Regions from separate parts of the Bradyrhizobium sp. 27S5 genome, predicted to be linked through region 2. Evidence: predicted binding sites of a transcription regulator. Region 2 holds the regulator's gene; the other holds the start of a gene.
What was found. The regulator PhoB, encoded in region 2, activates phosphate uptake and scavenging genes when phosphate is short. The targets are predictions, from matches to a motif close to TGTCATNNANCTGTCAT.
Positions count from the first base shown of each region.

Region 1 (15,387 bases), 1.5 Mb from region 2:
TCGCAGGTCTATCAGCGCAATGTCGAGCCGGGCGAATATGTCTCGCCGGGCGTGCCGCTGGTGACGCTGATCGATCTCGGCGATCTCTGGATCCACTTCGATCTGCGCGAGGATCTGGTCAAGGGCCTCAAGGTCGGCGACAGATTCGACGTCCGCATTCCCGCGCTCGACGACCGTCTTGTCACCGTCGAGGTCAAGCTGATCGCAACCCAGGGCGAGTATGCGAGCTGGCGGGCGACGCGCGCCACCGGCGATTTCGATTTGCGGACATTCTCGATCCGCGCCTACCCGGTGCAGCCGGTGCCCGAATTGCGTCCGGGCATGAGCGCCTATCTCGACTGGCGGTCGCGCCAATGAGGCTGGCATCGAAGCCGGGATTCTGGCTGGTCGCGCAACGCGAATGCCTGTGGCTGTTCCGCGATCGCGTCGCGCTGCTGTTGATTTTCGGCGTGCCGCTGTTCGCGTTCGTGGTGCTCACCACCGTGTTCAGCCAGCCGGTGATCCGCGGGCTCGGCGTCACCATCGTCGACGCCGACAAGTCGGATACCTCGCGCGCATTGATGCAGCATGTCGCGGCCTCGCCAAGCTTGCGCATCGTCGACGATTCCGGATCGCTGTCGACCGCGGTGCAGGACATCCGGTCCGGCAAGGCGATTTCGGCGATCTTCATCCCGCCGAATTTCGAGCGCGACCTGAAGGCCGATCGCCGTCCGCAGTTGGTCGGCTTCTACAACCAGCAGTTCCTGACCGCGGCCGGCATCGCCTCCTCGGGGCTGAGCGATGCGCTGACCGCCGCCGCGAACGCGGCAGCTCCCGCCAGGCGCGCGGCACCGGCGCCGTCCTCGATCGGCACGCTGAGCGCGGAGACCATCGCGCTGGTCAATCCGCAGAAGAACTACGCGCAATTCCTGCTGCGCGCGCTACTGCCGACCATCATCCATGTCGTGATCACGCTCGCCGCGGGCTATTCGGTCGGCTCCGAATTCCGCCGCCGCAATGCGCGGGAGTGGCTCGCAAGCGCCGGCGGCGATCCGATCGCCGCGTTGGCCGGCAAGCTAGCGCCGCTGTTTGCGATCTTCGTCGTGATCATGCTGGCCCAGCCGCTGGCGCTGGAGGGCGTGCTGCAGATCCCGTTCAAGGGCGACGCGCTGCTGATGATCGCCGCCGCCTCAATCCTCATCATCGCCTATCTGTCGGTCGGCGCGCTGCTGCAGCTTCTGGTCGGCGATCTCGCGACCGGATTGGGACTTGCCGGCCTGATCGCCTCGCCTGCGTTCGGCTACGCCGGCGTCGGCTTTCCCACCATCGGCATGAATACGTTTGCGCAGGTCTGGAGTGCGATCCTGCCGCTGCGCTGGTACATGGCGGTGCTGATGGGACAGGCGGCGCGCGGGTTGCCGGCAACGGAATCCGCTGTTCCCTTCGCCGCGCTCGCCGGTCTCGCGCTGCTGTTTGCCGGCCTCGCCTGGTTGCGGATGGCGAGCCTGACGCGCAGGGGCTGGTTTGCGACAGAGCGACCGGCCGAACCGCCGGTCAGCGAACAGACATCGCCAGGCGTCGGCGGCGCCTTCATCGGGGAGTGGCGGCGCGTGCTCGGAACGCGCAGCGCCTTCACCCTCCTATTCATCGCCCCGCTGATCTACGGCATCTATTATCCGCAGCCCTATCTGAACCAGATCCTGCGCAAGCTGCCCATTGCGGTCGTCGACAATGATCTCAGCGATCTCTCCCGCCAGATTGTCGAGACGCTCGATGCCAGCGGCACGTTGAGCGTGACGGTGCGCGCTCGCACGCTTGCGGAGGCGCGCACCGCGATCGACCGCGGCGATGCGTTTGCCGCGGTGCAGATCCCGCCCGGTACCGAACGCGACGTGCTCAAGGGCATCACCGCCCACATTCCGGTCTACGCCGACGCCACCTATCTGTTCGTCTTCAGATCGACCGCAAGCGGCGTCGCCACCGCGATCGGCACGCTGACATCGGAGCTGGTGTCGCGCGGCGGCCGCGCCGACGGCAGCCTGGTCAAGGCGAAGCTCGCGAGCCTCAGCCCATCTGACGTTCTGCTGCAACCGATCTTCAACCCGGTCGGCGGCTATGCGAGCTACATCGTCCCGGCGGCATTCATCCTGATCCTGCAGCAGACGCTCCTGATCGGAGCGGCGATGCTGACCGGCACCGCGCTGGCCAGCGGCCGCGGCGCGTTCGCCGGCGTATTCGGGCGCGGCATCGCCCATCTGACGATCTATTTGCCGGCGCTCGCGCTCTATCTGATCGTGCTGCCACGCATCTACGGTTTCTCGACGCTTGGCCATCTGCCGCAGATCTTTGCGCTGGCGACCGTCTTCCTGCTGGCGACGAGTTTTATGGGACAGGCGATCGGCGCCTGGTTCACGCGGCCGGAAAACGCCACCATCCTGCTGCTGGCGACCAGCCTGCCGCAATTCTTCACCGCCGGCTTTGCATGGCCGCGCGAGGCCATCCCCGCTGCGGCCACCGCGCTGGGCCGGCTGTTTCCGGCCGACTCCGCGATCGACGGCCTCGTGCGCATTAACCAGCTCGGCGCCAGCATCTGGGAGGTCTCGCATGACTGGCTCGGACTGTGGTGTTTGGCGCTGGGCTATTTCGCACTCGCCGTGATCTCCGCGCTGGTGTTCAAGAGAGGACAGCAACATGCCCAACGCTAGGCGCATCGCCCTGATCGCGGTCCCGCTTGTGCTCGTCGCGGGCGCGCTGATCTATTCCGAGAAGCGCGCGAGGTCGTCCCCCGCAACCGTCGGTGTCGTCCGCTCGACCGAGGTCAGGGTCGAGCCGGAGGTGAACGGCCAGCTGGTATCGATCGCGGTCGAGAAAGGCGCGCGGGTGCATGCAGGCGACGTTCTGGCGAAGCTCTCCGCGGTCGAGTTGACCGCGCAGGCCGACCAGGCGCGGGCCGCGCTCGCCGCTGCCGTCGCAAGCCGCAACAACGTCTATGCCGGCGTTCGCCGCGAGCAAGTCGATTCCCTGCAGGCGGCCATCTCCAAGGCCAAGTCGCGCCTCGAATATGTCGAGGTCCAGCTCAAGCGGATCACCACGTTAGCGAGCCAGAGTTTTGAAACCCAGCAGGCACTCGACCAGGCGGTAAATGACGTTGCCGCGGCACGCGCCGGCGTGGCGGCAGCCCAGGCCAATTACGACGCCGCGGTGGCCGGGCCGACCAAGGAGGAGCGCGCCATCGCCGACGCGCAGGTGCAGGCGGCCGCGGCCGCCGTCGCGGTGCTCGAGCGCCGGCTCGACAAGATGGTGTTGCGCGCGCCGGCCGACGGCGTGGTCAGTGTCATCGCTGCGGAAGTGGGCGAGAACGTTCGCGCGGGCCAACCGATCCTGATGGTCGCGGCGGCCGGCAAGCAATGGCTGTCGTTCAACGTGCGCGAGGATCATCTCGACGGCCTTGCGATCGGAAAGACCGTGAACGTGATCCGGAATGCCGCCGCCGGCGCCACCAAGGCCGCCATCACCGAATTGCGGCCGCTCGGCACCTTCGCCACCTGGCAGGCCGAGCGCGTGATCGGCGATCATGACCGCAGCACGCTGCGGCTGCGTCTCGATCTCGCCGGCGCTGCGGAAGGCCTCGAGCCCGGCATGACCGTCCGGATCGAGCGATGAAGCGCGCGACGCTCGGCCCCGAACCGCGGTGACGTGCGCGTCGCCGCGATGCATTTCAAAAGCTTTTGTCGGCCCACCCCGCCCGACAGTCATCCAGCTGTCAGGAGATTGAGACAAGAAGACAGCAGCGTCGAACGGCTCGGCCCTTGTGGCACTCGACCCGACGCTACACCAAAGATGGAGGCGTGGCCGTGAAGCACATTCGTTCAGGACGGAAAGTACATCTTGCAGCGATGCTGTTCGGTGCGGCGGCTTTGGCGATGCTCCCGCCATCGATCGCGTCAGCGCAAACCACGTCAGTGCCGGCCGGCAACAAGCCGTTCCTGACCCTCGATGGAAAGCCGCCGCTCGTCATCGGGCATCGCGGCGTGCCGGGCCTGGTGCCCGAGGAGACCGAGGCATCGTATGAGCTCGCCGCCGATCTCGGAACGGACGCGCTCGAAGAGGACCTGCACCTGACCAGGGATTGCGTGCTGGTGGCGCGTCACAACCCCTGGCTCGGCGACAATACCAATGTTGCCGAGGTGGCGAAGACCAATGCGGCGGTTGCGGCCCGCAAGCGCACGGCGCCGGGTGTCCGTCTCAAGCCGAACTGGAGCCAGCCTCCCACCGGCGGGCCGGCCGAATTCCCCACCGACCTGATCGATCCGGCCGATCCCAAATCGGTGCTGAAAGCGCTGATCGTCGACGGCGATGACCATACCAATGACTGGTCGATCACCGACTTCACCATGGCCGAGCTGAAGGACTGGATCGCCGGCACTACCTATGATGCGGCCAACGAAAGGCCGAAGCTGTTCAACGGCAAATTCCCGATCATCAGTTTCCAGGACGTCATCGACATCGCCAAGGCCAAGAGCAAGGCTGTGGGGCGTCCCATCATGGTCTATCCGGAGACCAAGAATCCGACCTGGAACAATGCCCAGGCCATCGCCAATGGCTGCGGCGCGCCCGGCAGCCGCCCGCTCGAGGATGCCCTGATCAAGATCATCAGGGATAACGGCCTCAACGCAAAGGACGCTCCGATCATCGTTCAGAGCTTCGAGCCCGGCAGCCTGAAATACATGCGCAGCCACGGGCTTCAGACGCGGCAGGTCCAGCTGATGGACGGCAACGGTGTCGACTTCAATACCGGCAAGGTCCTGCTGAACAACATCGCCACGTCCCGTCCGTACGACTGGACGGTTGCGGGCGACTCGCGCGGCTTCGATGCGATGCTGACCCCTGAGGGCCTCGCGGAGATCAAGACCTATGCCGACGGCATCGGTCCGTGGAAGGCGTATATCGTTCCGTTGAAGATCTCACCCTGGAAAGACCGCAACGCCGACGGCAAGCCCTACAAGGGATCGACGCCGGAGGCCTCGACGCAGGAAGCAACCAGCGTCATTGCCGATGCGCACAAGCTCGGCCTGTTCGTGCATGTCTTCACCTTCCGGAACGAGAAGAAATATCTGGCGGCCGACTATCGCGGCGATCCGGGCCTGGAATACCTGAAGTTCTTCCGTCTCGGCGTCGACGGGGTCTTCACCGATTTCACCCACACCGGCGTTGCCGCCCGCGCGGCCTATCTCCGCGAACTGGGCTGGTGACGCCGGCCATGCGAAGGCCGCGGATGCATATCGTGCAGCACCGCGGTCACACGTTCATCTGAAAGCGATACTGTCCGGCCTGTGGCCGATGGCAAGGCGCGACGGAAGGGCCTCGCGCTCCGGCTCCTGAGCGCGGCCGGACGGGTACACAACCTCCGCCTCACTTCCCCTTGAGCGCCAGCGCGCTGGTCAGGTCGCCGAGCGGCTTCTGACCATGAGCGGCGATCGCAGCGTCGCGCACGGTGATGCCGTGCAGCGTCGGCAGTTCGAAGCGGCGCGTGATGAAGCGCAGGATCGATGTCGTGTCCATCGGCGTATGGTCGACAAAGCCGCGGCGCGCATAGGGTGAGACGATGATGGCCGGGATGCGCGAGCCAGGGCCCCAACGGTCGCCCTTGGGCGGCGCCACGTGATCCCACAGGCCGCCATTCTCGTCATGGGTGATGACGACCAGCATATGCGGCCATTGCGGGCTCTTCTCGAGATGCGCGACGACATCGGCGATATGGCTGTCGCCGGCCTGGATATCGGCATAGCCCGAATGCTCGTTGAGGTCGCCCTGCGGCTTGTAGAAGGAAACCTGCGGCAGCTTGCCGTCGTCGATCGCCTTGATGAACTCCTTGCCCGCCAGGCCGCCGTCAAGCAGATGCTCGGCACGGGCCGCGGTGCCCGGGGCGAAGCTCGCATAGTAATTGAGAGGCTGGTGGTGATACTGGAAGTTCGGCACCGGCGACTTGTTGCCATGGTCGAGCACATCCTGCCAGGCCCCGCCATACCAGGCCCACGTCACGCGCTTGAGGCTGAGCAAGTCTCCGATTGTCGGCTCGATCTGCGGCACAAGCGTCGTCGCATTCTTCGGATCCGCATAGGCCTTGTCGCCATCCTTCGCGGGGTCGTTGCCGCTCGGCTGATAGGGCGGCTGCATGGTGTTCACGGCGTAGAAATCAGGGGTGAGATTGCCGTCGCCGGCATATTTCGGAATGCCGTCCATCGCCGATTTCGGCGAGTTGGCGGCCTGCGTCAACGTCACGCCGTCGCGCTCGACAACGGAGATCGACGGCTTGGCGGGGTTGGTATCGGCACGGGGATAGTAAGGTACGCAGGCGCAGACCAGCCATTGATGGTTGAGGAAGGAGCCGCCGAAGGCCCCCATGAAGAAATTGTCGGCCAGCACATATTTCTCGGCCAGCTTCCACATCGCCAATTCCGATCCGTCCCAGAGGCTCATCACCAGGGCGCCCGAGTCGGCATGGGCGACGAATTTGTCGTTACGCCCGCCATTGATCTGCATCTGGTTCTGATAGAAGCGGTGCCAGAGATCGCGCGTGATGGTGCCGTAGCTCAGCTTGAAGCCCTTCGGGTCGTCAGCATAGAAGGGGCGATTGGGCAGATGCTCGGTCTCGGCCTGGGTGATCGGCGGCGTGACACCCTTGGCGGTCAGGCCTTCCCAGATCGGCGGCAACTCACGGAACGGCTTGCCGTCGCGATCGCGCTGGATCCGCGTCGAGGCGGACGCCCTGGCCGCGCCATTCGCGCCCGGAAAACTGCCGTAGAGATTGTCGAAGCTGCGGTTCTCCGCATAGATCACGACGACCGTGTCGATCAGCGCCAGATCGCCGGCGGCATCCTTCCTGGCGCCCGGACTGTCCCCGGCTGCCAGCACCGGACCGCACGCACCGATCAAGAAACTCGATGCAAAAACGACAACCGCCGATTTCGTTCGCATTCCAGCCCCCTGCACTCACCGGATTGTTGCTATCGTTCCGTTCGGTCTTCGTCATAGCCCAGACGCTCGGCAAAGGCACCTTCGGATCGCCATGACGATGTCCAGCCATAGGCGCGGTTTGCAACATGCGGATTAAGTATCGGGCTTTCGCGTCCGCGATCGTGCTGCTGGCTTTGGCCATCGGTCCCGGCCAGGCCAGGCAGGAAATGTCGCGTGCCGAGGCGCGCCGGTTGGCCGAGCGGCTCAGCGCACTCGGTCAGGCCCTGTTCTTCGATCCATCTCTCTCGCCGTCCGGCAAGCTCGCCTGTTCATCCTGCCACGATCCCACCCACGGTTTCGGCCCGGCCAATGCCATGGCGGTGCAACTGGGAGGTGGCGACCTTCGTCAGCCAGGGGTGCGCGCCGTCCCCTCCCTGAAATATCTGCAGGTGGTGCCGTCCTTCACCGAGCATTTCCATGATTCCGAGGACGAGGCCGACGAAAGCGTCGACAATGGCCCGACGGGTGGCCTCACCTGGGATGGGCGGGTCGACCGTGGTGCCGACCAGGCCAGGATTCCATTGCTCTCGGATTTCGAGATGGGCAATCGGAACAAGGCCGACGTGGCCCGCCGGGTGCTCGCCGCAGGCCACGGCAAGGCGATCGCGGCCATTGTCGGGCCCAAGAAGGCCGCCGATCCCGCCACCGTGTACAAGACGGCCCTCAAGGCACTCGAAGTGTATCAGCAGGACTATGTGTATCAGCAGGACTATCGGACTTTTTATCCCTATTCGAGCAAATATGACGCGGTGCTGGCCGGCAAGGCCGAACTCACGCCCGCGGAAGCGCGGGGGCTCGACCTGTTCAATGCAGCGAACAAGGGCAATTGCGCCTCCTGCCATATCAGCCGGCGGGGCAATGACGGCACCCCGCCCCAGTTCACCGATTACGGACTGATTGCACTCGGCGTGCCGCGCAATCCCGACATTCCCGCCAACAAGGACCCGGCCTATTTCGACCTCGGCCTCTGTGGACCCCTGCGCACGGATTTCCTGAAGCGCGAGGACTATTGCGGCCTCTTCCGTACCCCGACACTCCGCAATGTCGCGCTACGCCAGACCTTCTTTCACAACGGCGCGGTCCATTCCCTGCGCGACGCCGTGCGGTTCTATGTCGAGCGGGAAACCCGGCCCGAGCGTTGGTACCCGCGCAACGCCGAAGGCAGCATCGACAAATATGACGATCTGCCCGACAGGCCAAAGGCCAACGTCTGCATGGATCCGCCGTTTGACCGCAAGGCTGGAGATGAGCCAGCCTTGACGTCGGCCGAGATCGACGATGTCGTTGCCTTTCTCGGGACGCTGACCGACGGATATCAGCCGGCGAAGTGAAGGCTCACACCGAGCCCGGCGCCCGCCACCCGGTCGTGGCCTCAGCCTCAGCCAGATTTTTTGGGCAACCCGAGAAGGCCTGCTACCGCCTCGGCCCCTTTGCCGGAAGCGGAGACGTCCCCATTGTCCCTGACCTCCACGACAGCGCCATTGGAGAAACTGAGGGACCAGCCATCATCCGTGCCGTTCCGGCGCCGATCGGTCAGCTCAATACCAGCTGCGGAAATCACTGCGGTGGCCTTGTCGACGTCCATGGTCGTCACCTCTTGCAGGCGTCGGAATATTCTTCCTCGGCCAATGGATCGTGAAGTCGAGGCACTCTAGAGCGTTTTCGAGCGAAGTGGATACCGGTTCGCGTGAAGAAAACGCGTCAAAACAAGAATCTAGAGCTCCGTTCCGATTCCATCGGAACGGAAATAGCTCTGGAGGAAGGGATTGGCGGCTGTATGAACCAGGCGGAGGTTTCCGCAACATCAAGTATGAGTCCGCGGCGTCTCGTGCGACAGCAGACGAGCCGACTTTCGTGCAAGGCACAACAAGACGCGCCCGGTAGCACCGGGCGCGTTTGGCTTTCACAGCATGCGATGCGCGTTACTCGGTCGCGTATTTGAACTCCGGCATCGCCTTCAGCTCATCCTTGGTCGCATTGAACACCGCGTGGTCCGGATACCAGGGATTCGGCTTCGCCGTCGCGGCAGCAGGTGCCGCGCCCGTGGTGGTCGTCGACTTGGTCGTGCTGCCGGTGTTCGACGCGGCGGCGCCGGTATAGGCGATCGGCTCGCTTGCAAACTTCACCTTGTCGAGCGGCACGGCGACCAGATGCTCGCCGACGCCAAGGAAACCGCCGACGCCGATCACGACCACCTTGATGGCACCGTCCTTGTCCATCAGCAGATCATTGATCGAGCCGACGCTCTCGTTCTTGTCGTTGTACACGCTGAGGCCGACGACCTTGGAGGCGCGCCAGTTGCCCTGATATGAGGCCGGTGACGTGGTCGATGTCGTCGATGCCGCCGGAGACATCTTGTCGCCCTTGTCGGTCGGCGTCTGCGCAAAGGCTGCGGTTGCAAGCAGCGCGGTGCCGGCAACGCCGGCGATGATGGATTTCATCAACATGTGGCTCTCCTCATTTCGAAAATCGATGCAGGGAAAACCCGTCATCTCGGCAACCGTTCCTACCGGGCCTGCGATCAAAAGCCGCCCCACTGCGGAGGAACGCCGTGGAAGCGATGCAGCAAACCGGAGCGTGTGGACGTCAAGCGCATGGAACGCTGCGGTGCTTGACGAGAGCGATCTTGATCTCTCAAGTAAGCTGCGGTTGAGCCTCACGACTGCGCCGGACGCGCAGTCCCTGATGTGACGATGTTTGGCTCACTAAGTCGTCCCGGCGAACCGCGCTGCGCAGGCTGGCGCTCGCCGCAATGTTTGCGCGAAGTGCCGCGCGCTCAGAAGCCGCCCCAGTAAGGCGGCACGCCGTAGAAGCGATGCAGCTCGACTTCCTGCGAGCGGTCGCCCCAGTCGAAGTCCCTGTCGGCGCGGAACGACGGTGCGCGCTTCAGCTCGTCATCCTCGATGTCGAACTCGTAGGCCTCGAACTTCGGATTGTAGTGCAGCCGGCCCCAGGGCAGCGGAAGCAAATTGGTTCCGATGCCGAGGAAACCGCCGAAGCTCAGCACCGCGTACGACACCTTGCCGGAGATCTTGTCGATCATCAGCCGCTCGATGTGGCCGACCATGTCCCCGTTGGCCCGGCGCACCGCGGTACCTTCGACCCGATCGCTTGCAATGAGCTGATGCGGTCTGATGCTGGTGTCGGTCTCCGTCTCGGTCCTGACCTCGACAGCCATCTCACCCTCCTGGCCTGAAAGTAGAAACAACGCGTCGCCGGGGGTTCGGGTTCCGGCCCCGGATATGACAGCCAACCTTCCCTTTTCGGGCCGCGGCGATCACGGACCCCGGGGCTCCGGCCGGCAACAGATCGGCCCGAATTTCAACGCATTGGCTTGATGACAGAACGATAACTTTTCTCCGCCCCGGCGACCTGTAAACTCCATCAGCCGGGCAAGATTTCAGAAATATACTGAAACAAAATTCCTGAGCCGCTTCCCCCGAATCACGGACAAAAGAGTCGGTATGACCCAGGCTGCGCCCAATATCCTAGTCGTCGAGGACGACCGCGAGACGCGGTCCCTCATCGCAAAATATCTCCGGACCAATTCCTGCCATGTCACGACCGCCTCCGACGGCCGCGAAATGGCCAAGGCCATGACCGACCACCGGGTCGATCTCCTGGTGCTCGACGTCATGCTGCCCGGCGAGGACGGCCTCAGCCTGTGCCGCAAGGTGCGCGCGGAGTCGCAGACACCGATCATCATGCTGACCGCACGCGGCGAGGACGTCGACCGCATCCTCGGCCTCGAGATGGGTGCCGACGACTATTTGGCCAAGCCGTTCAACCCGCGCGAGTTGCTGGCGCGCATCAACGCGGTGCTGCGCCGGCAGGCCGCCGCGCGGAACGCCAGCGCGATCGAGGGCGCGACCACGCTGAGCTTCCTCGGCTGGCGCATCGACATCCGCCTGCGCGAGCTGCGCAACCCGGAGGGTGCGCGCGTCGCCATGACCAGCGCCGAATTCGACCTGCTGCGCACCTTCTGCGAGCGGCCCGGCCGCGTGCTGTCGCGCGACAGCCTGCTCGACCTGACGCAGGGCCGCAGCGCCGGTTCGTTCGAGCGTTCGATCGACGTGCTGGTGAGCCGCATTCGCCGCAAGATCGAGCCCGATCCGCAGGAAGCCACCATGATCAAGACGGTGCGCTCCGGCGGCTATGTGTTCACTCCGAGGGTGGAGGCGGTTGCCGCCACGAGCAACTGACCATGAAGCTGCTGCGCCTGCTGAGTCTGCGGGGGATCGGCGCCCAGATGGCGGCGCTGGTTGTCGTCTCGATCGTCGCGCTGCATCTGATCATTACTGCCACGTTCCTGATCCATCGCCCTGACCGGCCGGAGCCTTCGGACCGCTGGCACACCCAGCTCGCCGCTGCCGCGCAACTGCTCGGGCATGCCCCGGCATCGGAGCGGCCGCGGCTCGTGGCCGACGTTGCCCGCGCCTTCCCGCAACTCGCAATCGGCGACCTGCCAACCGATACCGGCGCGCTCACCGAGACCGACACGCCGAGCCTGCACGCGCTGCGCCGGCTCGGCGCCGGCTATCACGTCTTCCTGCTGCCGCGCGAGGCGGGCAATGCGCCGCATGACGGCGACATCCGCCGCGTCGCGATCCGCCTGCCCGATGGCGCCATGTTCGCCGCCAACCTGATGCCGGACCAGCATATGCGGCCGTTCTGGGGTGGCCCGTGGATGATGACGGTGCTGTTTGCCGTCATCAGCGTCACCCTGCTCGGCCTGTGGGCGGCATGGGCGCTGACGGCGCCGCTGTCGTCCTTCGTCAAGGCCGCCGAGACCTTCAGCCTGAACGGCGCCTCCGCGCCGCTGCCCGAGCGCGGCCCCGAGGAGATCCGTTCGCTGGCCAAGGCGCTCAACCGGATGCGCGAGCGCATCACCGCCTTGATCGACGACCGCACCAAGATGCTGGCCGCGATCAGCCACGATCTGCGCACGCCGATCACGCGGATGCGGCTGCGCGCCGAGTTCATCGAGGACGAGACCCATCGCCACCGCATGCTGCGCGACCTCGACCAGATGCGCTCGATGCTGGAATCGGTGCTGTCGTTCCTGCGCAACGACCGCAAGCTCGAGGAGATGACGCTGGTCGACATCGCGAGCACGCTGCACCTCGTCATCGACCAGTTCGCCGACATGGGGCACAAGGTGAGCTACGAGGGGCCGCAGCACGCCATGGCGACCGCGCGGCCCGCCGATCTGCATCGCTGCATCACCAATCTGGTGGAAAATGCCGCACGCTTCGGCGGCGAAGTCGCCGTCCGGCTCGACGTCAAGGCCAACAGTCTCGTCGTCGACATCGAGGACGACGGCCCCGGCATTTCGGACGCGCACAAGGCGACCGTGCTGGAGCCGTTCGTGCGCGGCGACCAGGCGCGCAACATGGACGAGGCCGAGGGCTTCGGCCTCGGCCTGTCGATCGCCAACGTCATCGTGCTCGCGCATGGCGGCACGCTGTCGCTGCACGATCGCAAGCCGCACGGGCTCGTGGTCCGGATCGAATTGCCGGCGCGTCAGCAGCAACAGTTGCAGCCGCCGCAGAAATCTGCGGCCTGATCAGGCTGATCTGAGCGACAACAAAGATTTTAGGCGGCGAGTGGCGTGAGCTGAGCTACGTCATAGATCGCGATCGCCTCGAAGCGGTAATTGCAGGCGCGGCAATTCCACAGGAATGACGTGCGCCCCTCGCTGTGCTCCACCCAATCGGGGCGGGCAATTGGCTTGCCGCATTGCGCGCAGGGATTTTCGCGAGGCATATAGCCGGTGTCCTGACGGACCATGGCGCATCTCCCGAATGTTGTTTTTTGCGTGCTTTGGAAGGGACAGACGCGCTGACTGAGCGCGCGCTGCCATGGATGAAGTGTAAACCTTCACCGAATCGTTTGCACGAAAAACCTTTGTGGATAGCGTGCGGCAAAAAGCGGCCAACAAAATTAGAAGCGAAGACAATTTTTGGCTGAGACGATTGAAGCGAACAATTTGAAGCATCTGTCTTCACAATCGCGTCGTCCATTTGACCGGCACCCGAACAATCACCGACGCAGAACGTTCGCTGATGCGAAGGTTTTGCCACATTCCTGCCCGCTCGCCGTACCATTCAGACCGCAGAACCGACGCGCATCTGAAAGCCCCGAGCGACCGAGATGAAGACCGTACAAGCCCTTAGCTGCCTTCTCAGCTGCCTTGCCGCGATTGCGGTGCTGGCCTGCAGCACCAGCGCGCATGCACAATCGCGCGCGCAATATGAGGCGATGGTGGCGGCCGAGGCGCAGGCGAACCTGGTGCCGGAAGAGCTGGTGCATCGCGTCATCGTGCGCGAGAGCAAATACCATCCGCAGCTGATCGGGCGCGGCGGCACCATCGGACTGATGCAGATCAAGCTCGGCACCGCGCGCGGCCTCGGCTACACCGGTACCGCAGAAGGTCTGCGCGACCCCGGAACCAACCTCAAATACGGCGTCAAATACCTCGCCGGCGCCTTTCGCGCCGCCAATGGCGATCACGACCGAGCCGTGCGTTATTTCGCGGGCGGCTATTACTATGTCGCAAAGCGCCAGCGCGGGGATCACCTCAAGCAGGCGAAGCATGGCAGCGCGGGTGCAGCACCGAAGGAACTCGCCAAACAGGACGCCAGCCAGGACCAGATGACGCCGAATGCCGCCGAGGCGACGGCGGAACAGGCGGAAAAATAAGTGCTTTCGTGTCCCGGACGCGGTGCAACGCGCAGCGTTGCTCCGCAGAGCCGGGACCTATGTTCGACAGGATGGTGGACCCCGGCTCAGCAGCGCACCGCTATCGCGCTGCGCTGCGTCCGGGGCACGAGAGCTTTGCGCGCGCCACGGTGCGCCGGTCCTTGGCATACAAGTTGACACACCCGCCCATCCGCCTACATTAGGGGCGTTCCGAGGGGTGCTCCGAAGGAGGAGCTGAGATACCGCAAGCTTGGACTTCGCCATCACGGCGATCAGTTCGGGACCGCGGTGACCCTTTGAACCTGATCCGGGTCATGCCGGCGAAGGGACAGGGATGTATCAGACGTCAAGACCGCGGGGGGATTCCCCCGTCTCCATCATCGGCGCAGGCATAGCCGGCGCCTGGCATGCGCTATTGCTCGCAGAGGCCGGGCGTGCCGTCACCCTGCATGAGCGCAGTGACGCCGCGATGACGGAATCCACGAGCCACTGGGCCGGCGGGATGCTCGCGCCATGGTGCGAGGCGGAGGCGTCCGAGCCCGTCATCTCGCGGCTCGGCATCCGCGCGCTCGATTTGTGGCGGCAGCATTTCCCCAAGACTCCGTTCAACGGCTCGCTGGTGGTGGCGCATCCGCGCGACCGCGCCGATTTCGAGCGCTTTGCCCGCCTCACCACCAATCACTGCCGGCTCGACGCTCAAGGGGTGAGCGCGCTCGAGCCGTCGCTCGAGGGCCGTTTCCGTGACGGCCTGTTCTATCCCGACGAGGGCCATGTCGAGCCGCGCCGCGTATTGCCGCAACTGCATGCCGCGATCGCCAAAGCCGGCGGCGCCATCAAGTTCGGCAGCGACGCCGAGGTCCAAGATCTCGACGGCCTCGTGATCGACTGCCGCGGCCTTGCCGCGCGCGACCGCGAGCCGAGCCTGCGCGGCGTCAAGGGCGAGATGATCATCATCGAGACCTCCGAGGTCGAGCTGTCGCGCCCGGTGCGGCTGATCCATCCGCGCTGGCCGCTCTATGTGATCCCGCGCGGCGACGGCCGCTTCATGCTGGGGGCGACCTCGATCGAGGCCGAGGACAATGGCGTCAGCGTGCGCTCGGCGCTGGAGCTGTTAGGGGCCGCCTATGTGGTGCATCCGGCCTTCGCCGAGGCGCGCATCGTCGAGTTCGGCGCGGGCCTGCGCCCGGCATTTCCCGACAATTTGCCGAAGATCAGGATCGAGCAGGACCGCATCACGGTGAACGGGCTCTACCGTCACGGCTTCCTGCTGGCGCCGGCGCTGGCCGAGCTGACGCTGAGCTATCTCGCGCGCGGCGAAATCGACAATGAGGTGATGCAATGCGCGTGATCGTCCAATGCGTGTGATTGTAAATGGCGAGCAGCGGGAGATCGCGGCTTCCAGCGTCGATGCGCTGCTGGCCGAGCTCGACTACGAGGGCACCCATTTCGCGATCGCGCTGAATTACGACGTGGTGCCGAAGAGCCGCTGGGCCGACACTGCACTCAAGGCCGGCGACGAGATCGAGATCATCACGCCGCGGCAGGGAGGGTGATGATGATGCGCGATCGCGCCATTCACTCCGCTGTCATCGCCCGGCTTGACCGGGCGATCCAGTACGCCGCGGCTTCTCGGTTCACGGCATGGCCTCTGGAATACTGGATCCCCGCCTTCGCGGGGATGACGACCAC
Region 1 covers NZ_CP147714.1:6,602,277-6,617,663, forward strand. Annotated here, with positions in the region: gene WDM24_RS31215 (HlyD family secretion protein) at 1-357, shown strand, start outside; gene WDM24_RS31220 (ABC transporter permease) at 354-2,684, shown strand; gene WDM24_RS31225 (HlyD family secretion protein) at 2,671-3,642, shown strand; gene WDM24_RS31230 (glycerophosphodiester phosphodiesterase family protein) at 3,834-5,231, shown strand; gene WDM24_RS31235 (acid phosphatase) at 5,392-6,957, opposite strand; gene WDM24_RS31240 (cytochrome-c peroxidase) at 7,083-8,327, shown strand; gene WDM24_RS31245 (hypothetical protein) at 8,375-8,581, opposite strand; gene WDM24_RS31250 (PRC-barrel domain-containing protein) at 8,919-9,443, opposite strand; gene WDM24_RS31255 (hypothetical protein) at 9,424-9,687, shown strand; gene WDM24_RS31260 (PRC-barrel domain-containing protein) at 9,773-10,174, opposite strand; gene WDM24_RS31265 (response regulator) at 10,461-11,198, shown strand; gene WDM24_RS31270 (ATP-binding protein) at 11,201-12,562, shown strand; gene WDM24_RS31275 (hypothetical protein) at 12,592-12,786, opposite strand; gene WDM24_RS31280 (lytic transglycosylase domain-containing protein) at 13,150-13,698, shown strand; TPP riboswitch at 13,902-14,045, shown strand; gene WDM24_RS31285 (FAD-dependent oxidoreductase) at 14,033-15,046, shown strand; gene thiS (sulfur carrier protein ThiS) at 15,054-15,251, shown strand.
Region 1: a site for PhoB is predicted at 3,730-3,746, ahead of WDM24_RS31230 (glycerophosphodiester phosphodiesterase family protein). Genes of this name have one in related genera too.

Region 2 (15,387 bases):
TTGTCGCGGTGGGACAATGAAGGAGGTGCAGTCCCCGACGGACTGCCGATGTAAGCAAACTGCAACAATAGGAGATTCGTTATGTCACTTACCCAATTTGACGTCGATGACGGACCGCACAGCATGGACGGGCTGCGACTTCTCGCCCGGGATGGAAATGAACGGATCGAGGCGTTCATCGGCCGCAAGGTGATGGACGTCTGGGCCGAGTCTGTCGAGCACCGCGGCGGACACCAAAGCCTGTTCCGCGATCAATACAATGCGCTTGGCAGACTGAACCTGGCGGCCATCGAGCGGATCGTCAGTGCGAAATACCAACGCGGTGCTGCGTTCAACCGCCAGCATCCCTATGTCGAGGTGCTGTTCTCGGACATCACCGACAGCGGGGAGACGCTGAATCTGAGCGAACTCGTGCGCGAAGTCTTGCCGCCGGCGTTTCACCGGCTGAGTTGAAGGTCGATCCAGGAGGAATTCCCATGATGAAGAAATCCCTGCTCTCCACTGACGAACCAGAGAAGAAACCACTGCGCGCCGACCGGCCTCCTACCGAAGGTTTCGTGATCATTGTCGACAAACATTTCAAGTCGGAGTTCGACAACGTCGAGGCTGCTGAAACGGCTGGCCGCAAACTGAAGGCGGCCTATCCGATGCTTCAGATCGAAATCTATGACGCCGTCAGCAAGACCCGCACCTTGCTGAGCTGACAGGCCTCGTTACCGGGCTTTGTGGTCGGTCTCCCGCCTACTCGGCGCCGGCTTCCTGCGGCGTGAACTCGTAGACCGACGAGCAGAACTCGCAGGTGACGACGACCTTGCCGTCCTTGACCATCTCGGCGCGATCGTTCGGCGCAAAGCTCTTCAGCATCGACGACACCGCATCGCGCGAGCAGGAGCATTGCGCACGCAGCGTCTGCGGGTTGAAGACGCGAACGCCGCGTTCGTGGAACAGGCGGTAGAGCAGCCGTTCGCCGGACAGATCGGGATCGATCAGTTCGACGTCCTCGACGGTGGAGATCAGCGACTGTCCCTCGACCCAGGCGTCATCGTCCGGCACGTGATGCGTGGCCGTGCCCTCCGGCGCATCGCCGGGGTGCAGATCGGCCTGCTTGGCGCGCTCGGGCGCCTTGGGCAGGAATTGCAGCAGGATGCCGCCGGCGCGCCAGTGCAGCTTGCCGCCCTCGCCGCCGCGCATCTCCTCGCCGACCGCAAGCCGCACCCGCGTCGGTATCTGCTCGGAGCGCAGGAAATATTCGTGGGCCGCCTCTTCGAGGCCGCCGCCGTCGAGCGCGACCAGTCCCTGATAGCGGCTGGTGGTGTTCGCGCCCTGGTCGATGGTCATCGCCAGATGGCCCTTGCCGAGCAGCTCGCCCGAGCTCTGGCCGGTCTTGAGGCGCGCCTCATCGTAACGCGCATAGGCACGTAGCCGGTCGGGCGCCTGGAAGTCGACGATCAGCAGCGAGACCGGACCGTCGGTCCGGGTCTGCAGGATGAAGCGGCCCTCGAACTTGACCGATGAGCCAAGCAGCGTGGTCAGCACGATGGCCTCGCCGAGCAGCTTGCCGACCGCGGGCGGATAATCGTGCTTGTGCAGAATCTCGTCGAGCGCGGGGCCGAGCCGGGTCAGCCGGCCGCGCAGATCCAGCGCGCCGACCTCGAAGGCCAGCACGGCATCGTCGACAGGAACCGCTGACGGCGCGCGAACCGGCGCCTCGGGCGTGATTTTGATGTCGGGGGATTGTGAAACCATGGCGCTCTATCTGGGGTCTCGAACCATGAAATAAAGGGGCTTGCTAGGCACTCGTGTCCCGGACGCGGTGCAGCGTGCAACGCTGCTCCGCAGGGCCGGGACCCACACTGGGTCTCGGCATGGATCCCGGATCAGCAGCGCACCACGCCGCAAGAGCGGCGCGCTGCGCAGCATCCGGGAAACGCAGATATGCTCACGCGACCGCGTCGAAACACCAGGCCAGAATGCCCTTCTGCGCATGCAGGCGGTTTTCCGCCTCGTCGAACACCACGGATTGCGGCCCGTCGATCACCTCGTCGGTGACCTCCTCGCCGCGATGCGCGGGCAGGCAGTGCATGAACAGCGCGTCCGGCTTGGCGAGCGACATCAGCTTGGCATTGACCTGATAGGGCTTCAGCACGTTGTGGCGGTGCTCGCCCTCCTTGTCGCCCATCGACACCCAGGTGTCGGTGACGACGCAGTCGGCGCCGCGCACGGCGGCTTCCGGATCGGTGCCGAGCATGATCGGCGCGCCGGTCGCCTTGATCCAGTCGCGCATCGGCTTCTTCGGCGAGAGCTCCGGGGGGGTCGCGACATTGAGCTGGAACTTGAAGCGCTCGGCGGCATGTGCCCAGGAGGCCAGCACGTTGTTGTCGTCGCCGGTCCAGGCCACGGTCTTGCCCTCGATCGAGCCGCGGTTTTCCTCATAGGTCATGAGGTCGGCCATCACCTGGCAGGGATGCGAACGGCGGGTCAGGCCGTTGATGACGGGAACGGTGGCGTGGGCCGCGAGCTCGAGCAGCGCGTCATGGTTGAGGATGCGGATCATGATCGCATCGACATAGCGCGACAGCACGCGCGCGGTGTCGGCGATGGTCTCGCCGCGGCCGAGCTGCATCTCGGTGCCGGTCAGCATGATGGATTCACCGCCGAGCTGGCGCATGCCGACGTCGAACGACACCCTTGTGCGGGTCGACGGACGCTCGAAGATCATCGCCAGCGTCTTGCCCTCGAGCGGCTTCCTGCCCTTCTCATGGGCCTTCAGCTTCGCCTTCATGGCGGCGCCGGCGGACAGCATGTTGCGCAGTTCGCCGAGCGGCAGCTCGTTGATATCGAGGAAGTGACGGACCGGCTTGCTCATCATCCCGCCGCCTTCTTCGGCTGGGCCGCCGCTAGCGCAGAGCAGGCGCGCTCGAGCGAGCCGATCGACTGGTCGATCTCGGCCTCGGTGACGATCAGGGGCGCCAGGAAGCGCACCACATTGTCGCCGGCACCGACGGTGAGCAGCTTCTCGTTGCGCAGCGCAGCGACGAGGTCGCCCGAGGGCACCACGGCCTTGACGCCGATCAAAAGGCCCTCGCCGCGCACTTCCGCCAGCACGGACGGATAGCGGTCGACGACGGAAGCGAGCTTCTGCTTGAGCAGCAGCGACATCTTCTGCACGTGATCGAAGAAGCCGGGTTTCAGCATCACGTCGAGCACGGCATTGGCCGCGGCGACCGCCAGCGGATTGCCGCCGAAAGTCGAGCCGTGCGAACCCGGCGCCATGCCCTCAGCGGCCTTGGCGCTCGCCAGCACCGCGCCGATCGGGAAGCCGCCGCCGAGCGCCTTCGCCAGCGACATCACGTCAGGGGTCACGCCGGTGCGCTTGTAGGCGAAAAGATCGCCGGTGCGGCCCATACCGGTCTGCACCTCGTCGAATGCGAGCAGCAGGCCATGCTCGTCGCACAGCGCGCGCAGCGCCTTGAAGAACGCCTGCGGCGCCGAGCGCACGCCGCCCTCGCCCTGCACCGGCTCGATCAGGATGCCGGCGGTATGCGGGCCGATCGCCTTCTTCACCGCCTCGATGTCGCCGTGCGGCACCTGGTCGAAGCCGTCCATCGGCGGGCCAAAACCCTCGAGATATTTTGGCGAGCCGGTCGCGGCCAGCGTACCCAGCGTGCGGCCATGGAAGGCACCTTCGAAGGTGATGATGCGGTAGCGCTCGGGATGGCCCTTGGAGAAGTGATAGTGGCGGACCAGCTTGATCACGCCTTCCATCGCCTCTGCGCCGGAATTGCAGAAGAACACGAAGTCGGCAAAGCTCTGCTCGCACAGCCGGGCGGCCAGCGCCTCGCCGTCCGGGCTCTTGAACAGGTTCGACATGTGCCAGAGCTTGGTCGCCTGTTCCTGCAGCGCCTTGACCAGATGCGGATGCGCATGCCCGAGCGCGTTCACCGCAACGCCCGAGGTGAAATCGAGATAGCGGTCGCCGTTGGTTGCGATCAGCCAGGCGCCCTCACCGCGCTCGAAGCCGAGATCGACCCGGGCGAAGACGGGGAGCAGATGCGACGAGGCGCTGTTGGTCATGGCGTTCACTGCCGGTTTGAAGCCGACAATTGCCGGGCGGCTTGACGCCAGTGCAGCAACGGCCAGCTTCGGAAAACAAAACGGCCGCCTTTGCGGGCGGCACGTACAGGCATTCTATGCTGCGGCCAGTAGGTGTCAATCGCCAGAAGCCGGCCTTTGCCGGCCTTCCTGCGATGCGGAACGAGCGCAATCCGGAGCATTCCGGTGCGGTGGAAAAGCCTCATTGCAGTGCTTAACTTTGTGGGAACATGTGGACGCACGGCCGCGGACTCTTGCGCCAGAGTCACGCCATATTGTAGCGTTTGGCCTGTCGGGTACGACATCTCGTGCGGCAGTACTGGACCCTCTAAGTAGCCTTCGTGTCTCACGTAAACGTTCGGGCGCAAGACCGCGCCCGGCGAGGGCTAAGGGATTCTGGCCGCTGGGATTTTGACCCGGATTTGGCTCGCAGCGCCGCTCCAATGACTGGCCGGCGCGATGCGAAAGGAAGAATGCGATGACTGTATTGACCTGGTCCGACGATCGCGTCGAGCAGCTGAAGAAGCTCTGGGAGTCTGGCCTCTCGGCCAGCCAGATCGCCGCGGAACTTGGCAATGTGACGCGAAACGCCGTGATCGGCAAAGTGCATCGGCTCGGCCTCTCCGGCCGCGCCAAGGCCCCCTCCACGGCGGCACCGCGGCAGCGCAAGGCCCGCCCCGCCCAGCACATGATGCGGGTGGCGCGTCCGGTCTCGCGCGGTAACACCGCGCTGGCGCACGCCTTCGAGGTCGAGATGGAGCCCGATCCGATCTCCTACGACAACGTTGTGCCGATGAGCCAGCGGCTGTCGCTGCTCGAGCTGAATGAAGCCACCTGCCACTGGCCGGTCGGCGATCCCTCGAGCCCGGAATTCTTCTTCTGCGGCGGCAAGGCGCTCGGCGGCCTGCCCTATTGCGCGCACCATTCGCGCGTCGCCTACCAGCCCGCCGGCGATCGCCGCCGGCCGTCGGCGAAACCGCAGATCAAGTGAGCACTCGGGACACTGGCGTAGGACTGAAAAAGAAATCCCCGTGAAAGCGGGGATTTTTTTGTGGCTCGTCGCCCGGATGCATCACCGGCGTCGTCCCGGCGCAGGCCGGGACCCATAACCACGAATGGGTGTTGTTAGAAAGCTGTCTGGCCACTTGCCCATTGCGCCGGCCGCGGCGTATGGGTCCCGGCTTTCGCCGGGACGACGCCGTGTTGCGGCTTGTGAATGCCGCGCGGCCTTACGGCTGCGGCTCGGCCTTCGCGAAGCGGTCGTCGAGCGCGTAGCCGGCGCCGCGCACGGTGCGGATCGGATCCTGCTCGCGGCCCGGATTGAGCAACTTGCGCAGGCGGCCGATATGCACGTCGACGGTGCGCTCGTCGATATAGATGTCGCGGCCCCAGACGCTGTCGAGCAGCTGCTCGCGGCTGAACACCCGGCCGGGATGCTCGAGGAAGAATTCGAGCAGACGATATTCGGTCGGCCCGAGATCGATCGGGCGGCCGGAGCGCGCCACGCGGCGCTTCTCGCGGTCGAGTTCGATATCGCCATAGGTCAGCACGGTGGCAAGCCGCTCCGGGCTCGCACGGCGCAGCAGGCCCTTCACCCGCGCGAGCAGCTCGGGCACCGAGAACGGCTTGACGATGTAATCGTCGGCGCCGGTGGCAAGCCCGCGCACGCGCTCACTCTCCTCGCCGCGCGCGGTCAGCATGATGATCGGAAGCTGCTTGGTCTCGGGCCGCGCCCGCAGACGGCGGCACAGCTCGATGCCGGACAGGCCCGGCAGCATCCAATCGAGTACCACGAGGTCGGGGATGCGCTCCTTCAACCTGGTGTCGGCGTCGTCGCCGCGTCCCACCGTTTCGACGTCGTAGCCTTCCGCATCGAGGTTGTAGCGCAACAGCGTCGTCAGCGCTTCCTCGTCTTCGACTACCAGAATGCGTGCGCTCATCGGTCTAAGTTCTTTCTCTGTGGTGATCCGTTGCCCAAACGCAAACCGAAACACTCAACCCCTGAGCATATTCCCCGTGGAAACGGTTTGTCGCGACGACAATCCGGTTCCGCCGATGCGGATCATGCCCTAGTTGCCCGGCACCGTGGTGGCGAAATTGGTCATATCGCCCTTCGGACGCTTGTCGGTGATCTGCTGGCCCTCGATCATGTAGAACACGGTCTCGGCGATGTTGGTGGCGTGGTCGCCGATCCGCTCGATGTTCTTGGCGCAGAACATCAGATGGATGCAGAACGAGATGTTGCGCGGATCCTCCATCATGTAGGTGAGCAGCTCGCGGAACAGCGAGGTGCAGATCGCATCGACCTCCTCGTCGCCCTTCCAGACGTTCATCGCCGCCGGCAGATCGTGCGCCGCATAGGCGTCGAGCACCGACTTGACCTGAGACAGTACGAGGTCGGTCATGTGCTCGAGGCCGCGGATCAACTTCAGCGGCTGGAAATCGCTCTCCAGCGCGGCGACGCGCTTGCCCATGTTCTTGGCGAGGTCGCCGATCCGCTCGAGGTCGGTCGCGACGCGCATCGCGCTGACGATCTCGCGCAGGTCGATCGCCATCGGCTGGCGGCGGGCGATCGTCAGCACCGCGCGCTCTTCGATGACGCGCTGCAGATTGTCGATCTCGATGTCGGCGGCGACCACGCGCTTGCCCAGCGCGACGTCGCGGCGGATCAGCGCGTCGACCGACTCGGTGATCATGCGCTCGACGAGGCCGCCCATCTCGGCGACCAGGCGGGTCAACTCCTGCAGGTCGCTGTCGAATGCCTTGGCGGTATGTTCAGAAGCCATCGCTTGTCTCCTCAGCCGAACCGGCCGGTGATGTAGTCCTGCGTGCGTCGATCGCTCGGCGAGGTGAAAATCTTGTTGGTGTCGTCGAACTCGATCAGCTCGCCGAGATACATGAAGGCGGTCTTGTCGGAGACGCGCGCCGCCTGCTGCATGTTGTGGGTGACGATCGCGATCGTGTAGTCCTCGGAGAGCTCCTGGATCAGCTCCTCGACCTTGGCGGTCGAGATCGGGTCGAGCGCCGAGCACGGCTCGTCGAACAGGATCACCTCGGGACGCACCGCCACGGTGCGCGCGATGCACAGCCGCTGCTGCTGGCCGCCGGAGAGCGACAGGCCGGAGGCGTTCAGCTTGTCCTTGACCTCGTTCCACAGCGCGCCGCCGCGCAGCGCCTTCTCGACCCGGTCGTCCATCTCGGACTTCGAGATCTTCTCGTAGAGGCGGATGCCGAAGGCGATGTTCTCGTAGATCGTCATCGGGAACGGCGTCGGCTTCTGGAACACCATGCCGACCCGCGCACGCAGCAGATTGAGGTCGAGCTTGGGATCGAGAATGTTGGTCTGGTCCAGCATCAGCTGGCCGACCGCGCGCTGGCCTGGATAGAGGTCATACATCCGGTTGAAGATGCGCAGCAGGGTCGACTTGCCGCAGCCGGACGGGCCGATGAACGCCGTGACGCGGTTGGTGCCGAGCGTCAGGTTGATGTTCTTCAGCGCGTGGTGCTCGCCGTAATAGAAGTTGAGGTTGCGCACCGTGACTTTCGGCGGCGCTTCCGGCAGCGGCACCTGGGGAACGTGGCTCGCGGCAGTCGTGGAGACGGAAAGCTCGGTCATTTTGCGGCCCTTTCGGCACCAAGGATGCGCGCGCCGATGTTCAGCGCGAGCACAGTGAATGTGATGAGCAGCGCACCGCTCCACGCCAGCTCTTTCCAGTAGGCGTAGGGGCTCTGCACGAAGTTGTTGATGGTCACCGGCAGGTTGGCCATGGTCTTGGTCAAATCCCAGCTGAAGAACTGGTTCGACAGCGCGGTGAACAGCAGCGGCGCGGTTTCGCCGGCGACGCGGGCGGTCGCCAGCAGCACGCCGGTGATCAAGCCGGATCGCGCTGCACGATAAGCGATCCGCTTGATCACCAGCGAGCGCGGCAGGCCGAGCGCGGAGGCCGCCTCGCGCAGCGGATTGGGCACCAGCAGCAGCATGTCCTCGGTGGTGCGCAGCACGACCGGGATCACGATCACAGCGAGCGCGAGCGCGCCTGCGATCGCCGAGAAGCCGCGCATCGGCACCACGACCGCACCATAGATGAACAGGCCGATGATGATCGAGGGCGCGCTGAGCAGGATGTCGTTGATGAAGCGGATCACCGAGGTGAGCTTGTCGTTCTTGCCGTATTCGGCGAGGTAGGTGCCGGCGAACAGGCCGAGCGGCGCACCGATGCCGACGCCGATCACGGTCATGATGACCGAGCCGACGATGGCGTTGAGCAGACCGCCTTCGGTCGAGCCGGGCGGCGGCGTGTTCTGGGTGAACAGCTGCACGCTGAGGCCGGCGAGGCCGTTGTAGAGCAGCGTGAACAGGATCAGCGCCAGCCAGGTGACGCCGAACAGCGCCGCGCCGACGCAGAGTGCGCGGATGACGATGTCGCTGCGGCGGCGGGATTTGTAGATCGGGTTCATGGCGCTACTTCCCCGCCTTCGTTTCAAGCCGCATCAGCATCAATCGCGCGCCGGCGAGCACGAAGAAGGTCAGCACGAACAGCAGCAAGCCGAGCAGGATCAGGCCGGACTGGTGCAGGCCGTCGCTCTCGGCGAATTCGGAGGCGATCGCGGCCGAGATCGTGGTGCCCGGCGCGAAGATCGACGACGAGATGCGGAACGAGTTGCCGATGATGAAGGTCACCGCCATGGTCTCACCGAGTGCGCGGCCGAGCGCCAGCATGACGCCGCCGATCACGCCGACCCGGGTGTAGGGGATCACGACGCTGCGGACGACTTCCCAGGTGGTGCAGCCCATGCCGTAGGCGGCCTCCTTCAGCACCGGCGGCACGGTCTTGAACACGTCGACCGAGATCGCGGTGATGAAGGGCAGCACCATGATCGCAAGGATCAGCGCGGCGTTGAACAGGCTGAGATAGGACGGCGGGCCTCCGAACACCGCACCCAGCACGGGCACGCCTTCGAAGATCCGGATCATGAACGGCTGGAACGTGTTGGCCAGGAACGGGCCCAGCACGAAGAAGCCCCACATGCCGTAGATGATCGAGGGGATGCCGGCTAGCAGCTCGATGGCGATGCCGATCGGGCGGCGCAGCATTTGCGGGCAGAGTTCGGTGAGGAAGATGGCGATACCGATGCCGACCGGGATCGCGATCATCATCGCGATGACCGAGGTGATCAGCGTGCCGTAGATCGGGCCGAGCGCGCCGAGCACCGGCGGATCGGCCGAGGGTGCCCAGCGCTGCGTCCAGAGGAAGGCGAAACCATATTCCTTCATCGCCGGCCAGGCACCGACGATCAGCGACAGGATGATGCCGCCGAGGATCAACAGAACCGAAATCGCCGAGATGCGGGTGATCCAATAGAAGGTGAGATCACCCAGCTTGAAGGCGCTGAGGGCCTTGGCGCGATCGTACGGTCCCGCGGCTTCCATCACATCGCTCTGAACAGCCATGTCTGCCACGCCAATCCCCTCTTTACTATGTGAAAGCCACGCAAACCGCTACGCCCCGAAGCGATCTTCACTGACGCAGTTGACCGGGCGCCATTCCGGCTTGCGCCTTCGGAGGCGCGAGCCCGGGCCCCGTCCGCGTTTCTTGCCGCGGTAACGGAGCCCGGGCCTTGATCGCTCAACCTGTGCCGCCCTTGGAAGGCGGCACAGGCCGTGTTCGAAATATCGAACTTAGCTCTTGATGTCCGACGACCAGGTCTTCTCGATCAGCTTGACGACCGAGTCCGGCATCGGGATGTAGTCGAGCTCTTCGGCCGCCTTGTCACCCTTCTCGAAGGCGTACTTGAAGAACTTGAGCGCTTCCTGCGAGGCCGCCTTGTCGGTCGAGTCCTTGTGCATCAGGATGAAGGTCGCCGCGGTGATCGGCCAGGAGGCCTCGCCCGGCTGGTCGGTCAGGATCACGTAGTATCCGGGAGCCTTGGCCCAGTCGGCATTCGACGCAGCGGCCTGGAAGGCGGCGATGGTCGGCTGCACGGTCTTGCCGGCCTTGTTGACCAGCGCGGTGTAGGTCAGCTTGTTCTGCTTGGCGTAGGCATACTCGACATAGCCGATCGCGTTCTTGGTCTGGCTGATGTTGCCGGCAACGCCTTCGTTGCCCTTGGCGCCGACGCCGACCGGCCATTCGACCGCGGTGCCGGAACCGACCTTGGACTTCCAGTCGGCATTCGACTTGGCGAGATAGTCGGTGAAGTTGAAGGTGGTGCCCGAACCGTCCGAACGGCGCACGACGGTGATGGCGTCGCCCGGCAGGGTCAGCTTCGGATTGAGCTTGGCGATCGCCGCGTCATTCCACTTGGTGATCTTGCCGAGATAGATGTCGCCGAGCACTTCGCCCGATAGCACGAGCTCGCCCGGCTTGACGCCCTCGACGTTCACGACCGGAACGATCGCGCCCATCACCATCGGCCACTGGACGAGGCCGTCCTTCTCGAGCTGCTCGGCCTTGAGCGGCGCGTCGGTGGCGCCAAAGGTCACGGTCTTGGCCTGGATCTGCTTGATGCCGGCGCCGGAACCGATCGACTGATAGTTCAGGCCATTGCCGGTGTCCTTCTTGTAGGCGTCAGCCCACTTCGAATAGATCGGGAACGGAAACGTCGCGCCCGCGCCGGTAATATCGGCAGCGAAGGCTGACGTCGAAGCGGCGACCATGCCGGCAGCGACGATTGCTTTGATGAAATTCATGGGGTGGTCTCCATCTTGTGAGCGAAGCGCCGAACGCGCCCGATTGCGCTCACGCCGGTCCATCTAGGAGCGGTCGGTGCTGCTTTTACGAAGGTTGGATGACAGTTGGATGACAGCGCTAAGCAGCTGAAAGTGCTTAGCTTTGGGTCGGTATCGGGGTCTTCGGCCGGGGAAAACAGGCGGTAAAAGTCGCGCCGTTTTTCGGCACGCTTTCGATCAAAAGACGCCCGCGATGACGGTTAAGAATATGTTTCACCAGCGATAATCCGAGGCCGGTTCCGCCCTGGTTACGGCTGTCGCCGACGTCGACCCGGTAGAAGCGCTCGGTCAGCCGCGGCAGGTGCTCCGGGGCGATGCCGGGGCCGAAATCCCGTACCAGGACACGGATTTCGGGGCTTCCCTCGCCGCCTGTGCCCGGAGCGGTCTGGTTGAGCGACACTATGACGCGGCCACCCGAGGCGCCGTATTTGAGGGCATTCTCGATCAGGTTCTCGAATAGGCGGAGCAGTTCCTCGCGGTCGCCGGCGATCGTGACAGGGGTCTGCGGCAGGTCGACGTCAATCTCGACCTGTCGCTCGCTGGCCAGCGCCTCGAGCCCGTCGGCGACCTGACGGATGATCGGCACGATATCGATCGAGGCCTCGGGCCGCACATGGGCCGACAGCTCGACCCGCGACAGCGACAGCAGATCGTCGATCAGCCGCGCCATGCGGGTGGCCTGGGTGTGCATGATGCCGAGGAACCGCTCGCGCGCCCGCGCGTCGTCGCGCGCCGGCCCCTGCAGCGTGTCGATGAAACCGGACAAAGCGGCGAGCGGCGTGCGCAGCTCATGGCTGGCATTGGCGACGAAGTCGGCGCGCATCTCCTCGACCCGGCGCAGCGGTGTCAGGTCGTGGAAGGTCATCAGCATGCACTTCTCGGTGCCGCCGAACTGGGTCGGCACTGGAACCGGCGTGATCACCAGTTCCATCCAGCGATCGACCGGGACGTGGTCGGTGTAGGTGGCCCGCCGCGGCTCGGTGGTCGCGATCGCCTCGCGCAGCGCGGTGATGATCTCCGGCGAACGCAGGGCAAATTGCGCCAGTTCGTTCCGGCGCAGCGCCGGCGCGAGTTCGGCCGCTGCGGTGTTGAGGTGGATGACGCGGCCGGCGCGGTCGAGCAGCACGGCCGGATCCGGCATGCCGGCGACCACGGCGCTGACGGAAGCAGCCTCGACCGGATTGCCACTGCGGACATCCTCACGCGAGGTCCCGGCATCATGTAGCCGCCATGGCACCAGCGCCGCGGCCGCGATGCAGACGAACACCGCGCAGGCGCGCACGAGCGACAACTCGCCGAGTGAAACCACCACGCTCAGCGCCAGCGCCGCGGCGAGCAGGATCAGCGCGGCATGACGCAACCGGTCGGGCCAGGGCGAGAAGATGGAGGAATGCGAATCGTCAATTGCCATCGCGGCGGCTTTCTTCCCGTCGGTTCATGTCTCGCCCAGGCGCGGTCACATCGACCTTCCCTCGGGAGGCATCGGGCCGCTTCATCAGACGCCGGAGTCACCGCGCTTGCGGACCAGAACCGCCTCATGATGCGGCTCAGCGCGGGGACCCGAATCAGCCTGCGGCAGCCGTTTGAGTCGGGCGCCGACGATAACCTCCCGAAACGTCAGCAAGATTACAGATATGACGAACGGCGCAATATAGTAGAGCAGGCGGAAGAGCAGCATGCCGCCGAGCAGGTCCTCGCGGTCCATCTGCCAGAGGCCGACCAGCATGGCGGCGTCGAACACCCCGAGGCCGCCCGGGGAGTGGCTGGCAAAGCCGAGCAGGGTCGCCGACACGAAGATGACGGCGACCACGACGAAGCCGAGATTGGGCTCGTCCGGCACCAGCACGTACATCGCCAGCGCGCAGAAGCCGAGGTCGACGATGCCGATCGCGATCTGCAGTAGCGTCAGCGGACCGCCCGGCAGGGTCACCGTCCAGGGGCCGCGGCCGACCACCCGCGGCTGGGTCCAGACCCAGACCACATAGGCAACCAGCGCGATGATGATACCGAACGCCAGCGTGCGGTTGAGCCAGGGCGGCAGCTGGTCGATGTTGGCGGCAGCCTCCGGGTGGTAGGCGATGCCGAGCCCGAGCACCGCGGCATTGCCGAGCCAGAAGGTGAGGCCGGCGAGAAAGCAAATCTTGGCGACGTCGATCGCGTTCAGTCCCCAGGCCGAATAGATTCGGTAGCGCACCGCGCCGCCGGTGAAGACGCTGGCGCCGACATTGTGGCCGATCGAATAGGAGGTGAATGCCGCGAGCGCGTTGATGCGATAGGGCACGTGGGCGTGGCCGATCGCACGCACCGCGAACAGATCGTAGAAGGTCAGCGTGAAATAGCCGGCTGTGACAAACAGCCCCGCCAGCGCGATTTGCCGCGGCTCGGTGCTCTTGATGGCCTCGAGCACCTCGTTGGTGTCGATGCCGCGCAGCATGTGATAGAGGACGTAGCAGGCGATGCCGATGACGGCGATGCTGATCACAACACCCAGCCGATGCAGGATTTGCTTCTGGCGCAGAAACGCCATCGCCCTGCGTATTGCTTCCAGCATCTAGACCTCGAATTGCGATCCCGCGACGACGGCTCCCGGGCGAACTCCGCCGGCGCTTCGCTGTGTCCTGCCCCGTGTAGCGCGTTTTAAGCCGGAGTGGAATTCGTCGAAGGACAATAAAACGCGCATCTTCAAGATATTAGGGATGATTCATGACAGCGGATGCACAAATATGCGCGTTTCTCGCCACCTTCGACAAGACTTGACATTCCCGTGCGGTAGTTAGCCCGCCGAACGGCCCGCGAGGCATCCGGAATACTACGGGGAGGAAGCCGCGAGCGGCGGCGCGGTCATGCCCGCGCCGACGCCACCGCGGTGACGATTTCCGAGGCATCGGGGAAATGCCCCTTGACGCGGCGGGCGATCACCTTGCCGTCAAGCCTGACCTCGAAGATGCCGCCCTTGCCGGGCACCAGCACCGCATCGAGCCCAAAGCGTTCGCGCAGCAGCGAGGCCGCCTCCCTGGCACGCTTCTCGTAACCGCAGGGACGGCAATAAATGATCGAGAGATCGGTCATGGCGTGGCCTCCCGTCCACTCATGCCGCGCGGCGTTGCGCGCTCGCGGCCTCGATCCCGGCGATCCAGCCTGCGACCGAGCGGCCGATCGCCTCCGGATGATCTTCCTGCAGATAGTGCGCGCCGGCGCCGAGCTGGATAACCGCGCAATGCTGCAGCGTCGCCGCGAATTCGGCGGCGAAGGCCGGCGACACCAATGCGCCGGGCGATGCCGCAAACAACAGCTTCGGATAGCTCGATGCCGCAAGCGCCGCGTGTGCTGCGGTGAGCGCCTGATCGACATCATCAGGTTCGCCTGCGATCGGCAGCTCGCGCGGCAGCATCAATGTCGGCTTGCGACTCTCACGCGTCGCAAACGGCGCGCGGTAGGCGGCCATCTCCTCCTCGCTGAGCTTGCGCAGGATCGAGCCGGGCAGCACGCGTTCGATGAACGCATTGTTGTCGAGGACCATCGCCTCGCCCTCGCCCGGTGTCCTGAACTTCTTGAACGTCTCCCGCGCCGCGTCGTGCTGGTGGAAGTCGGACCAGTCCCGCATCGGACGGATGAACTCCATGAAGGCCAGCCCGCGCACGAGTTGCGGACGGCGCGCCGCGAGATGGAACGCGAGCGCCGTGCCCCAATCCTGCGCGACGAGATACGCCGAATTGATGCCGAGCGCGTCGATCAGCGCGTCGAGATAGTCGGCATGGTCGAAGAAGCGATAGGCGATATCGGGCTTGCCGGACTGGCCGTAGCCGATCAGGTCGGGCGCGATGCAGTGCCCGACCGGCGCGACCAGCGGCATGATGTTGCGCCAGATATAGGACGACGTCGGATTGCCGTGCAGGAACAGCACGTGCGGCGCGTCGCTGCGTCCGGTCTCGCGATAGGCCATCGTGGTCCCGAACACGGAGCGATGATGCAGGCTGATCTCGGCGGACATGGTCATGGCAACTCCTTGAACACGGTTTGGAATGCGATCGTCTTGAAACGCGTCAGCGCGGCTTCGCTGCGTTCGACCTTCATGCGCAGCATCGCGCCCTGCCAGGATGCGAGCAGGAAATCGGCAAGCGCGTCGGGATCGAAGTCGGAGGCGATCTCGCGCTTGGCCTGGGCTTCGGCGATGCAGGCCGCAAACGGCACGCGCCATTCCCGGAAGATGTCGTCGAGCTGCGCGCGCAGCATCTCGCTCGAGCCTGACGCCTCGAGGCTGAAATCGCCGATCAGGCAGCCGCGGGTGAAGCCGTCATGCGCAAGCTTGCCGGTGATGAGGTCGAGATAGCGGCGCAGCCTTTCGCGCGGCGGCAGCGCGGTGTCATCAAGCGCTTCCGCGACGAGGCCGCGCACATAGAGGAAGTAGCGGTCGAGCACCTCGGAGGCGAACAGCTCCTTGGAGCGAAAATGGTTGGTGAACGAGCCCTGCGGGGCGCCGGCGGCGGCGGTGACGTCGCGCACGCTGGTGCCGTGATAGCCGGTGCGGAACATCGCCTTGAGGCCGGCGTCGAGGATGGCATCGC
Region 2 covers NZ_CP147714.1:8,088,226-8,103,612, forward strand. Annotated here, with positions in the region: gene WDM24_RS38085 (hypothetical protein) at 1-54, shown strand, start outside; gene WDM24_RS38090 (signal transduction histidine kinase) at 82-453, shown strand; gene WDM24_RS38095 (hypothetical protein) at 477-704, shown strand; gene WDM24_RS38100 (Hsp33 family molecular chaperone) at 742-1,746, opposite strand; gene argF (ornithine carbamoyltransferase) at 1,940-2,866, opposite strand; gene WDM24_RS38110 (aspartate aminotransferase family protein) at 2,866-4,074, opposite strand; gene WDM24_RS38115 (GcrA family cell cycle regulator) at 4,571-5,083, shown strand; gene phoB (phosphate regulon transcriptional regulator PhoB) at 5,322-6,032, opposite strand; gene phoU (phosphate signaling complex protein PhoU) at 6,162-6,878, opposite strand; gene pstB (phosphate ABC transporter ATP-binding protein PstB) at 6,890-7,708, opposite strand; gene pstA (phosphate ABC transporter permease PstA) at 7,705-8,550, opposite strand; gene pstC (phosphate ABC transporter permease subunit PstC) at 8,555-9,544, opposite strand; gene pstS (phosphate ABC transporter substrate-binding protein PstS) at 9,773-10,783, opposite strand; gene WDM24_RS38150 (ATP-binding protein) at 10,920-12,233, opposite strand; gene WDM24_RS38155 (lysylphosphatidylglycerol synthase domain-containing protein) at 12,318-13,373, opposite strand; gene WDM24_RS38160 (Rdx family protein) at 13,664-13,891, opposite strand; gene WDM24_RS38165 (haloalkane dehalogenase) at 13,911-14,819, opposite strand; gene WDM24_RS38170 (TetR/AcrR family transcriptional regulator) at 14,816-15,387, opposite strand, start outside.